2 regions of the Nakamurella flavida genome follow, and region 2 is predicted to be linked to the other one. Evidence: riboswitches for the same ligand, from Rfam matches in the RefSeq annotation. Region 2 holds a riboswitch; the other holds the start of a gene.
What was found. Region 2 has a riboswitch for cyclic di-AMP ahead of J2S58_RS03985 (C40 family peptidase). Riboswitches for the same ligand answer to the same signal wherever they lie in the genome.
Positions count from the first base shown of each region.

Region 1 (6,097 bases), 440 kb from region 2:
CGCCCCGCCGCCTCGCGACCGACAAGATCGCCAACCGGAGGGGCGGGTCCATCGCACAGCGGTGGAGCGGCTACCTTGAGTGATATGAACCGCCCTGTGAGCGCACTGAGTGACGACCTCTTCCGGCGGGCGGTGGGCAACCCGCTGTTGGCCCCCAACCGCTGGCCGTACCGCATCAACGCGGTCATGAACGCCGGGGCCACCACCGTCGGGGACGAGACCGTCCTGCTGTGCCGCGTCGAGGACCGCCGTGGGATCAGCCACCTGACGGTCGCCCGGTCGAAGGACGGCGTCTCCAACTGGGTCGTGGACGAGACCCCACTGCTCGCTCCGCAACCGGATGTGCCCGGCGAGTCCTGGGGTCTGGAGGACGCCCGGATCACCCGGATCGACGAACTCGACCTCTGGACGATCACCTACACCTCGTTCGGCCCCGGCGGGCCGGCCGTGTCGCTGGCCACCACCCGCGACTTCCGCACCGTCGAGCGCCTGGGCGTCATCCGGCCCCCCGAGGACAAGAACGCGGCGCTGCTGTCGCGCCGGGTGGGTGGGCAGTTCATCCTGTTCCACCGGCCGATGACCGTGTCCGGCGGACGGGCCGACATCTGGCTCAGCCGGTCACCGGATCTGCAGCAGTGGGGCGAGCCGGAACCGGTGATGAGCGCCCGCACCGGCGGGTCCTGGGACTCGGCCCGCATCGGCATCGGGCCGCCGCCGCTGGAGACCCCCGACGGCTGGCTGCTGGTCTACCACGGGGTGCGGCAGACCGTGGCCGGGGCGTTGTACCGGGCCGGTCTGGCCCTGCTCGACCTGGACGACCCGAGCAAGGTCATCGCCCGCTGCGAGGAGTGGGTGATGAGCCCGCGCGAGCAGTACGAACTGGTCGGCGACGTGCCCGGGGTCGTCTTCCCCTGCGGCCTGGTCTGGGACGAACCCACCGACGAGATCCGCCTCTACTACGGGGCTGCCGACACCTGCATCGGGCTGGCGACCTCCACGCTCACCGAGGTGCTCACGCACCTGCGCGAAGGCCACTGACCCGGCACCTGCCCGGCACGCACAGCGGTCCCGTTCCCGGTCGGGAACGGGACCGCTGTCGTGGTGGAGCCGGGTGCGACCGGGCGATCGGCGCGGCCGGCTCAGAACTTGCCGAGACCCGGGGCCGGGGTGCTCGTGAGGATCTCCTCGTAGCGGGCGCGCTGGATCCCGTTGACCAGCTTGCGGGACTCCTCCCGGTCACGCACCACCTTGGAGACGACGACCACGGCGAACATGGAGCACAGGAACCCCATGGCCAGGGTGTAGCGCTGCTGCACGGTGATGTCGAGCAGCAGCACGTTGACCGCGTTCCAGACGGCGACCGCACCGAGGAAGACCACGGCGGTGCCGAAGAAGGCGGAGGTGTGCTCCTCGACGAGCTTGGGATCGGACATGAGGGGTTCCTTTCGGGTCGTTCCAGGGACGCAGGCCCGACGGGACTGCGTGGACGGTGCGGGACGGGCGAGCAGGTGCCGCACAGATCGGGCCGCGGCACCGGCGGGGTGCAGGATGCTGCTGTGAGGTGGCGGAGTCGATGTCCCACAGGGATTTTCGGCAGTCACGACCCCCAACGGTCGGCCGGCGGCCGATCGATCAGTCCGGCGGGGACGCCGGCGTGCGACGGGCGCGGCGGACGGGTTTGGCCGCCCGGCGGTGCTTGGTGCTGACCACCGCCTTGGCCAGGCTGTGGCGACGGCCGTCCATCTGGTGCACCTTGAGCACCTGCTCCAGCTTGGTGTGCCGGATCCGGCTGGCCTGCTTGCTGATGCCCTGGGCGTGCCCGATGGTGTCGTAGCTGGCCTGGGGCAGGGTGGTGCGGAGCGCGTGCACCGACTGGGCTTCCATGATGTCGAGGACCAGCCGGGCCCGGGAGAGCAGCTTGATGCGGCGGAGCTCCGCCTCCATCTCGTCCTCCGGGGGATGCGGCATGGTGACCGCCTCCGCCAGCAGGGACTCGATGTAGTCGTACATCTCGGCCAGCTCCATGCAGGAAGCATGCCCGCCGACAACCTGTGTTGTCAACGACAATCCTGATTGTCGTGGACAACTTTTCTTGTCGTCGCGCGTCGGAGCCCGTTCGGGCCCACTGAACGGCGCGGTCGGGTATCGCGTATGCAGGAGGGACGACATCCCTCGACGTGGAGCCGCATGCGTGTGCGATGGGTCCGAGTCCTCACCCCCGTCCTGCTCGCCCTCACCGTGGGGGTGGTGTCGGCCCCTGTCGCGACCGCCCATCCCGGCGGCGGTCCGGGCCGGCCGACCTCCATCGACCTGCCCGCCGGTTTCCAGCCCGAGGGCATCTCCAGTACCGGTTCCACCTTCTTCGTCGGCTCGCGGACCGACGGAGCCATCTACCGGGGCAGCCTGCGTACGGGTGAGGGTGCCGTCCTCGTACCGGGCACCACCGGCGGATTCGCGGCCGGGACCGAGGTCGACTCCCGTCAGCGCCTGTGGGTCGCCGGCGGGTCCACCGGACTGGGCACGGTCTACGACACCCGGACCGGCGCGGAACTCGCCCGGTACACCTTCGACGGCAGCGGCGCGGCGTTCATCAACGACGTGGTGGTCACCGAGCGGGCCGCCTACTTCACCGACTCACGGTTCCCGGTGGTCTACGTCGTCGCGCTGACCGGCCGTAGCCTGCCGGACTCGTTCTCCGCCCTGCCGCTGACCGGCGCCGTGCAGGTGGTGCCCGGTGCGACCAACCTGAACGGCATCGAGACCACGCCGGACGGGAAGGGTCTGCTCGTCGTGCAGTCCAACGCCGGGCTGCTGTTCCGGCTCGATCCCCGGACCGGGGTGACCACCCCGGTCGACCTGGGCGGGGTCGACGTGCTCAACGGGGACGGCCTGTTGCGGCAGGGCCGCACCCTGTACGTCGTGCAGAACCGGCTGAACCGCATCGCGGAGTTCCGGCTGTCCCGCACGGGCGACCGCGGTGAGCTCGTGCGGACCATCACCAGCCCGCAGTTCGACGTGCCGACCACGGTCACCCGGTCCGGTGGGTCGCTGTGGGCCGTCAACGCGCGCTTCGGGGTGGAGTCGCCGCTCACCGCCGGCTACACGGTGGTGCCGGTCCCCCGCTGACCGAGTGCCGGACGGCGATGCGGACATCCCCTCCCGACAGTCCGAGGCCGTCGGCCGCCGGGCGGGTGTCGCGGCGGGTCCGCAGCTGGGCCCGAGGGTCCCGGTACGAGGACGGGCGCCCCATCTCCGCGAGGAGGTGGGACGCCCGTCAGGTGTCGCAGGGTGGATCAGCCGAGGCGGATGACCTGGCCCGGGTAGATCAGGTCGGCGTTGCTGATGATGTCCTGGTTGGCCGCGAACACGGCCTCCCAACCACCGGAGACGCCCTGGGCGGTGGCGATCTTCGACAGCGTGTCGCCGGAGACGACGGTGTAGGTGCCGTCGGCCGCGCTGGCCGCGACGACCGGCGCCTCAGCGGACTCGCTGTGCCGGCTCGAGCGGGACTCGCCCTCGGACACGGTGGCCCGGGTGGACTCGACGGACTCCGTGCGCTCGCTGGAGCGCGAGCGGGAGGCGGCGGGCGCCTGCTCGGTCTCCGCAGCCTGCGAACGGCTGGAGGACCCACTGTCGGCGGCCACGCTGCGCTGCGTCGGACCCTCCTGGCCACCGGCGTAGGCACAGGCCCACGCGCCCCAGCCCTGGCCGGCCAGGGTCTTCTCGGCGATGGCGATCTGCTGGGCCTTGGTGGCCAGATCGGCGCGGGAGGCGTACTCCTGGCCGCCGAAGGCGTTCCAGGTGGACTGCGAGAACTGCAGGCCGCCGTAGTAGCCGTTGCCGGTGTTGATCGACCAGTTGCCACTGCTCTCGCACTGCGCGACCGCGTCCCAGGTGGAGTCGGGCGCCGCCGAGGCGGTGCCGGACAGGCCGAGGGCGGCGGCACCGGCGATGACACCGACGGTCGCGCCCTTGACGGCGATGGAGCGGGTCTTGGAGGCCTTGCGGTGGCGTCCGATGTAGTTCGACATGTTGATCCCCTGGCTGCGCCTGCGAGGTGAGCTGTCGGATTCGGGCGCTGGTCGTCGTGTCAGGACGTCCAGGGGGTCATCGCCCGGCCGGATCTCTCCGGCTTCACCCCGAGGGGATCGTGGTGCGATCCCCGTACTTCGGTGGGTTCCCCGCCGCTGTCCGAGCTTTCTTCCGATCGGGAGGTCCCGAGACCCGGGTGGACAGCGTTCGGCGCTGGGTCTCGAGGTGGTGTGGGTGGCCGTGGGCTTCCCCTCGACCGAAGGCGACCATACGGACCGAACCTGAACGTGCAAGGACTTCCCGGCGTATCTCGAACCGGTCACGATCCAGTGTCCGAACGGTCTCTTCCATCGTTTTCCCAGATCGTTGCCGGTGGCCTGCCGGATTGCCCCGATCGACGCTGGGCCTTTCGGGGTGGCAATTTTCACTCGATCGGGGGTACTCCGCCCAGTCGTCCGGGGCGGAAACGGGTCCCGTCACCCCTGGTGACCGCCGTCACGTGACGAAGAGTGACACCAGATCGAACCGGTCGGTGCGCCCGGTCCTGGAGACCGGGCGACCGACCGGACGCGCCGTGCACGGATCAGGCCTGGGCCCGCCCGCGGCCCTGCAGGTAGCGGCGCACCAGGGTGACCGTCGAGTCGTCCTGGCCCTGCGTGCTCTGCTCGCCGGTCAGCATCGGGGCCAGCTCCTTGGCCATGGCCTTGCCCAGCTCGACCCCCCACTGGTCGAAGCTGTTGATGCCCCAGATCACGCCCTGGACGAAGGTGATGTGCTCGTAGAGGGCGACCAACTGGCCCAGCACCGACGGGGTGAGGCGCTGCGCCATGATCGACGTGGACGGCCGGTTGCCCGGCATCACCTTGTGCGGCACCACGTCCGCGGCCACGCCCTCCGCCGCGATCTCCTCGGCGGTCTTGCCGAAGGCAAGCGCCGCGCTCTGCGCGAAGTAGTTCGACATGAACAGGTCGTGGACGTCGGTCCCGCCGGCGACCTGCCCACCGTCGGCGTCGGAGAGGGCGTGGTTGGGCTCCACGAAGCCGATGAAGTCGGCCGGGATCAGCCGGGTCCCCTGGTGGATCAACTGGTAGAACGCGTGCTGGCCGTTGGTACCCGGCTCGCCCCAGAAGATCTCGCCGGTGTCGCACTGCACGGCGGTGCCGTCCAGTCGCACCGACTTGCCGTTGCTCTCCATGGTCAGCTGCTGCAGGTAGGCCGGGAACCGCAGCAGGTACTGCGAGTACGGCAGGACGGCGTGGGTCTGCGAGCCGAAGAAGTCCACGTACCAGACGTTCAACAGGCCGAGCAGGACGGGCACGTTCTGCTCGAACGGCGTCGTGCGGAAGTGTTCGTCCATCGCGTGGAAGCCGGCCAGCATCTCGGCGAACTGGTCCTGGCCGATGGCGATCATGAGCGACAGCCCGACGGCGGAGTCGAACGAGTACCGCCCACCCACCCAGTCCCAGAACCCGTACATGTTGGCGGTGTCGATGCCGAACTCGCCGACCAGCTTCTCGTTGGTGGACACCGCGACGAAGTGCTGCGCGACGGCGTCCTGCGCCTGCTCCGCGGTCAGCCCCGCCGCGGACGCGAGACCGTCGGTCAGCCAGGTGCGGGCCAGCCGGGCGTTGGTCAGCGTCTCCAGGGTGGTGAAGGTCTTAGAGGCCACGATGAACAGCGTGGTCTCGGGGTCCAGATCGAGGGTCTTCTCGTAGACGTCCGTGGGGTCGATGTTGGAGACGAAACGGCAATCCAGGGACCGCTGCGCGTAGCTCTTCAGCGCCTCGTGGGCCATCACCGGGCCCAGATCGGACCCGCCGATGCCGATGTTCACCACCGCCGCGATGGGCTTGCCGGTGGCACCGGTCCACTCCCCGGAGCGGACCCGTCCGGCGAACTCGCCCATCCGGTCGAGCACCTCGTGCACCTCCGCGACGACGTCCTGCCCGTCGACCGTCAGCTCGGCGTGACGCGGCAGACGCAGCGCGGTGTGCAGCACCGCGCGGTCCTCGGTGGAGTTGATGTGCTCCCCGGCGAACATCGCGTCGATCCGCTCCCGCAGACC
Region 1 is NZ_JAUSQV010000001.1:465,660-471,756, reverse strand. Features, by position in the region: gene J2S58_RS02070 (glycoside hydrolase family 130 protein) at 85-1,038, shown strand; gene J2S58_RS02065 (hypothetical protein) at 1,140-1,433, opposite strand; gene J2S58_RS02060 (hypothetical protein) at 1,633-2,061, opposite strand; gene J2S58_RS02055 (SMP-30/gluconolactonase/LRE family protein) at 2,188-3,126, shown strand; gene J2S58_RS02050 (transglycosylase family protein) at 3,294-4,031, opposite strand; cyclic di-AMP (ydaO/yuaA leader) riboswitch at 4,033-4,223, opposite strand; gene pgi (glucose-6-phosphate isomerase) at 4,616-6,097, opposite strand, start outside.
Region 1: another riboswitch for cyclic di-AMP. It lies ahead of J2S58_RS02050 (transglycosylase family protein); the one in region 2 lies ahead of J2S58_RS03985 (C40 family peptidase).

Region 2 (6,097 bases):
TGGCGCGGGCCGAGGCCGCGGGGGCGGTCGAGCGTGCCCGGGACGCCGAGGCCCGGGCCGAACAGGCCCAGCTGTCGCTGGCCAGGCTGCGGGAGGCGGGTCGCGAGCGCACGGCGGCCGACGGTCGCCGGGTGGAGCTGCTGCTGGCCACGGCCGAGGGCGCGGTGCGCGGACTGCGCCGGGAATGGGGGATCACCTCGGGCGGGGCGGACCCGGCCGACCTGGTGGCGGCGACGCTGCCGGCCCCCCGGGCGGGTACCGCGCCGGTGGACGCGACCCGGTTGACCGGCTGGCTCACCTTGCCCGCCGCGCACCTGGTCGTGGACGGCTACAACGTCACCAAGACGGGCTATCCGGCGTTGTCCCTGGCCGATCAGCGGGACCGGCTCGTGCGTGCCCTCTCGGCGCTGTCGGCGCGGACGTCGGCGGAGATCACCGTGGTCTTCGACGGTGCCGCGGTGGTCGCCCCGGCTCCGCCGGGCCGTCGCATCCGGGTGCTCTTCTCGCCGCCGGGGATCCCGGCCGACGACGTGATCCGCGATCTCGTGGCCGGGGAGCCGACCGGTCGGGTGGTCGTGGTGGTGTCCTCCGACAAGGAGGTGGTGGAGCGGGCCCGCCGGAACGGGGCCCGGACGGCGCCGTCACCGGTGCTGCTGGATCTCCTGGGCTGAACGGTCGTGATCAGTGCGAGGGGGACTGTCGGAGGGTGCCTCTAGCGTCCGTGCGGAAGGGCGATCCGGCCCGGCGGACGACAGAAGGACGGTCCAGCGATGCATGTCGATTGCGATCAGTGCAGTGTCCGGGGCGCGGCGTGCAGCGGCTGCGTGGTGACCGTGTTGATGGGCTCGACCCCGGACGGGGTGGAGTGGGACGAGACCGAGCGGGCCGCCCTCGGCGTCCTGGCCGACTCCGGTCTCATCCCGCCGCTGCGCCTGGTCACCCCGTTGGAGCTCCGGTCTCCCCGCGAACACGCTGCGGCACGGGCACGACGGGGGCAGCGCGCGGTGGGGTGACGGGTCCGTCCCCGAGTTTGCGGGTCGTCGGAACGAAGTCCGCTCACCCGTCGGAACGCCGTCGCGCCTCCGCCGGGGGTGAAGTCTGTGCGTCCGGGCGCGCCCCGTCTTCCTGTGCGACGGACGGGCCCGGGTGAGAAAGCACACGGGTGAACATGTCGCTTTCAAGCAACCGGAACTGGACTCGCTCGTATCCGTCTCGTAACCTGACCGAGATCTTCCACATCGGTTTGCCATACGGGCAGGCCACAAGGTCACCGCCGAATCGACGTGCCTTCCGCCGTCGAACCGGGGAACCAGGTTTTCTTTGGGGTGAATCCCCGCCGATGGCACGTGCGCGTGTCACGCCGGGGTAGGGCTACTTCCTGGCCCGAATCCGTCAGCTAACCCGGTAGGCGGCACGAAGGAAAGGCACGCCTGCGTTGGCGAATCAGCATCTCGAGCGTTCCGTCCTGCCCATCCTCAGGACGACGAGCGTCTCGGCCCGTTCCCGGCGGCTCACCGCCTACGCGAAGACCGTCGCCGTCGGCACCGCCGCCGTGCTGGCCTTCGCGCTCGTCCCCGCCACCGTGGCGTCCGCCGACCCGGCCACGCCGGAGACGGCCCAGGACGCCAAGCAGGCCTGGTTGGACGCCGAGCGCCAGTCCGAGGTGCTGAACGAGGACGTGCTGCAGGCGCAGGTCGACGAGCAGAACGCCGTCGCCGCCGCCGCTGCGGCCGCCACCCAGGTGGACACCTCCCGGGTCGCGGTGACCGCCGCGCAGGCCCGGTCGGTCGAGTCCGACGCCGCCGCAGCCGGTTACCAGGTCAAGGTCAACGCGTTCGCCAACGCCAGCTTCCGGGGCGCCCGGCTGAACCAGTTCAGCGCCATGCTGACCGCCGACTCCGCGGACGACTTCCTCGACGAGGTCACCTCCCTGGACCGGGTCGCCGAGGACACCCAGACCACGCTCGCCGACGCCCTCGCGGCGAAGGCCGCCGCTGCCCAGGCCAAGGCGGACGCCGACGCCGCCGAGTCCGCCGCCGAGGCCGCGAAGTCCGAGGCCGACGCCGCGCAGGTCGCCGCCCAGCAGGCCGCTGCCGACGTCGTCACCCGCAAGGCCGAGCTCGACACCCAGGTCGCCAGCTACAAGGCGCTGTACGACAGCCTCTCCGAGCAGGAGCGTCTCGCGGCGATCGCCGCCGAGGAGGCCCGTCAGGCCGAGGCCAACCGCGCCGCCCAGGCCGAGATCGAGCAGGCCGCAGCGGCCCAGGCCGCTGCCGCCGCCGTCGCCGCCCCCCGGGCCGATCGGGCCGACCGCTCGGCCGAGCCCGCCGCTGCCGCTCCGTCGTCCGCCAGCGCTGCCGCGGCCCCGGCCGCGTCCGCCCCGGTCGCTGCCTCCGGAGGCAGCTCCGCCGGCCAGGCCGCCGTCGCCGCCGCGCTGTCCAAGGTCGGTTCCCGCTACGTCTACGGCGCAGCCGGTCCCAACCAGTTCGACTGCTCCGGGCTGACCTCCTGGGCCTGGGCCCAGGCCGGGGTCTCCATCCCGCGCACCTCCCGCGATCAGGCCGGGCTGCCCAGCGTCCCGCTGAGCCAGCTGCAGCCGGGTGACCTGGTCACGTACTACTCGCCGGTCAGCCACGTCGGCATGTACATCGGCAACGGCCAGATCGTCCACGCCTCGACCGAGTCCAAGCCGGTCTACGTCACCACCGTCGCCGGCGGCGGCCCCAACCCGACCGGCCACCGCGTCGGCTGATCGCCCCCGGCCAACGGCCGGCGCATCCCGGACCACCGCCGACGGCGGGCCCTCGCGGCCTGCCGTCGGCGGTTCTGTCATGCTCCGGCCCCATCCCAGGCACAGGAGACGCGGTGCGGCGCACGCTGTTGATCACGAACGACTTCCCACCCCGGACCGGCGGGATCCAGTCCTACGTGCACGCCCTGACCCGCGAGGTGCCACCCGACGCCCTGGTCGTCTACGCCCCGGCGTGGCCTGGTGCACAGGAGTTCGACGCCGCGCAGCCCTACCCGGTCCACCGGCATCCCACGTCCCTGATGCTGCCCGGGCCGGCGGTGCGCGGACGTGCCCGGGAACTCGTCACCCGGTACGGCTGCCAGGCGGCCTGGTTCGGTGCGGCCGCCCCGCTGGCGCTACTGGGGCCGTCGCTGCGTGATGTGGGGATCCGTCAGGTGGTGGCCAGCACCCACGGTCACGAGGTCGGCTGGTCGATGCTGCCGGCGTCACGTCAGGCGCTGGGCCGGATCGGCCGGACCGCCGATGTCGTCACCTTCGTCAGCCGGTACGCACGGTCCCGGATCGCCGCGGCCCTGGGCCCGGACGCCGCCCTGGAGAGCCTGCCCCCCGGGGTCGACACGGGGCGCTTTCGTCCCGACCCCGACGGCCGCGCCCGCATCCGGGCCCGGCACGGCCTGACCGACGGTCCGGTGATCGTCTGCGTGTCCCGCCTGGTCCGCCGCAAGGGCCAGGACGTCCTCGTCCGGGCCCTGCCGCGGATCCGTACCCAGGTGCCCGCAGCCCGGCTGTTGATCGTCGGCGACGGCGACGACCGGGCCCGGCTGACGGCCGAGGCGCGGCGGTGCGGGGTGACCGACGCCGTGGTGTTCACCGGAGCGGTGCCGTTCGACGAACTGCCGGCGTACTACGCCGCCGGCGACGTGTTCGCCATGCCGTGCCGCACCCGGGGCGGCGGGCTGGACGTCGAGGGGCTGGGCATCGTCTTCCTCGAGGCCTCCGCGGTGGGGCTGCCGGTGGTGGCCGGGGACGCCGGGGGAGCCCCGGAGACGGTCCGGGCGGGGGAGACCGGCGAGATCGTCGACGGGCGCGACGTGGCGGCCGTCACCGCGACGCTGGTCGATCTGCTCGCCGACCCGGACCGGTGCGCCCGTCTGGGAGCCGCCGGTCGTCGCTGGGTCGAGCGGGAGTGGACCTGGCCGGCCTCCGGGCGGCGACTGGCCGACCTGCTCTCCGGATGAGCCGCGGACGCCGCCCGGGCGACCAGCCCACCCGCCGGAGGGGTCGGACCCGTGCCTCCGGCAGCCGAGGTGGCGGGTGACACGGGTCCCACGGGGGAGTGCCGGCCGCCGGATAGCCTGGGGCGGTGCGGCTCTCCTTCGTCTCCGACATCCACGGCAACATCGAGGGTCTGGCCCGGGTGGCCGAACGGGTCGAGCACCTGATCGTCCTCGGGGACCTGCTCGACTACGTCGACTACCACGACCCGGCGGGCGGGATCCTGGGCACGCTGTTCGGTGCGGAGAAGGTCCGGCACTTCACTGCGCTGCGCACCCGGGGTGACTTCACGGGCCTGCGCACCTTCAACCGGGGCCTGTGGGAGTCCATCGCCGATCCCGCCGGCACCCTGGCCGAGGTCGTGTCCGGGCGGTACCGGGAGGTGCTGGCCGCGGTCGGCCCGGACACCCTGCTGACCCTGGGCAACGTGGACGTCGCCTCCGTCTGGACCGAGGTGGCCGGCGACACGTTGCCCTACCTGGACGGCCAGGTCGTCGAGATCGGCGGAAGGCGGCTGGGTTTCGTCGCCGGCGGGGCCAGCAGTCGTCCCGCGGGTCCCCGCCCGCCGGAGGACCAGGTGTGGCAGCCGCTGGTCCGCCCGGCCGCGGAGTACCGGGCGAGCATCGACGCGGTGTTCGCCGACGGACCGGTCGACGTGCTGTGCACGCACATCCCGCCGGACATCGCCGCCCTGCGGTACGACGTCGTCCCGGCGCGGCTGGAGATGCCGGGACCGGGTCTGGTGGAGGCCATCGACCGGTGGACGCCCCGGTTGTCCGTGTTCGGGCACGTCCACCAGCCGCTCGCCCGCCGGCTGCGGCGGGGTCGCACCGAGTGCGTCAACGTCGGTCACTTCCAGCGGTACCCCCGGGCCTTCGAGATCGACCTCGACTGAGCGACCCGGGTCCGGGTGACCGGGGCCGGTCGTCAGCGGTGCCCGGGCCCCGGCCCGCCGGTTAGCCTTCCCCCATGGCCGAACCCTCCACGCAGTCCCTGACCATGGCTGCCGACCCCGCCGCGATCATGGCGGCGATCGCCGACTTCCGGTCGTACCCGGAGTGGGCCGGGGCCGTGAAGACCGTCGAGGTCACCGACCCGGGCCAGGGCGGCCGGGCCGCGCAGGTCCGTTTCTCGATGGACGCCGGTCCGATCAAGGACACCTACGAGCTGGCCTACCAGTGGGCGGCCGACGACCGGTCCGTCTCCTGGACGCTGGTCAAGGGCCAGCTGCAGAAGGCGCAGCGCGGCTCGTACGTGCTCCGCCCGGTGGCGCCGGTGGACGGCGCCCCGCACACGGAGGTCGTGTACACCCTGGCCGTCGACCTCTCCATCCCGCTCATCGGGGTCTTCCGCCGCAAGGCCGAGAAGGTCGTGATGGACACCGCCCTCAAGGAGTTGCGCAAGCGGGTCGAGGCCACCGGGGCCGGGACCGAGTGAGGATCGCGCTGCACACCGGCAAGGGCGGCGTCGGCAAGACGACCCTCTCAGTGGCCACCGCCGTCGCGGCGGCCCGGGAGGGGCACCGCACGCTGATCCTGTCCACCGACCCCGCGCACTCGGTCGCCGACGTGCTCGGGGCGCCGGTGGCCGCCGATCCCACCCCGGTGGCCGACGTGCCCGGTCTGTGGGCGGCGCAGGTCGACACCCGTCGCCGCGTCGAGGAGAGCTGGGCGGGCATCCGGCAGTACCTGGTGGGCATGCTCGCCGCCGGTGGCATGGCCGAGGTGCAGGCCGAGGAGCTGACCGTGCTGCCCGGGGCCGAGGAGATGGTGGCGCTGCTGGAGCTGCGCCGGCACGCCGAGTCCGCCGAGTTCGACGTGATCGTGGTGGACTGCGCGCCGTCCGGGGAGACGCTGCGGCTCCTGGCACTGCCGGAGACGGTGCAGTTCTACGCGTCCCGGCTGCTGCGCGGACCGAACCGGCTGCTGCGCGGTCTGGCCGCGGGACTGGCCGGACTGTCCGGCGGGCCGACGCCCCCAACCCAGGTGCGGGACGCCGTGGCCGATCTGCTCGCCGACCTGGGCCGGGCCCGCGACCTGCTGGCCGACCCGACCGTCACCGGAATCCGCA
Region 2 is NZ_JAUSQV010000001.1:902,557-908,653, reverse strand. Features, by position in the region: gene J2S58_RS03995 (NYN domain-containing protein) at 1-671, shown strand, start outside; gene J2S58_RS03990 (hypothetical protein) at 825-1,013, shown strand; cyclic di-AMP (ydaO/yuaA leader) riboswitch at 1,262-1,426, shown strand; gene J2S58_RS03985 (C40 family peptidase) at 1,436-2,752, shown strand; gene J2S58_RS03980 (glycosyltransferase family 4 protein) at 2,866-3,990, shown strand; gene J2S58_RS03975 (metallophosphoesterase family protein) at 4,116-4,922, shown strand; gene J2S58_RS03970 (SRPBCC family protein) at 4,997-5,464, shown strand; gene J2S58_RS03965 (ArsA family ATPase) at 5,461-6,097, shown strand, end outside.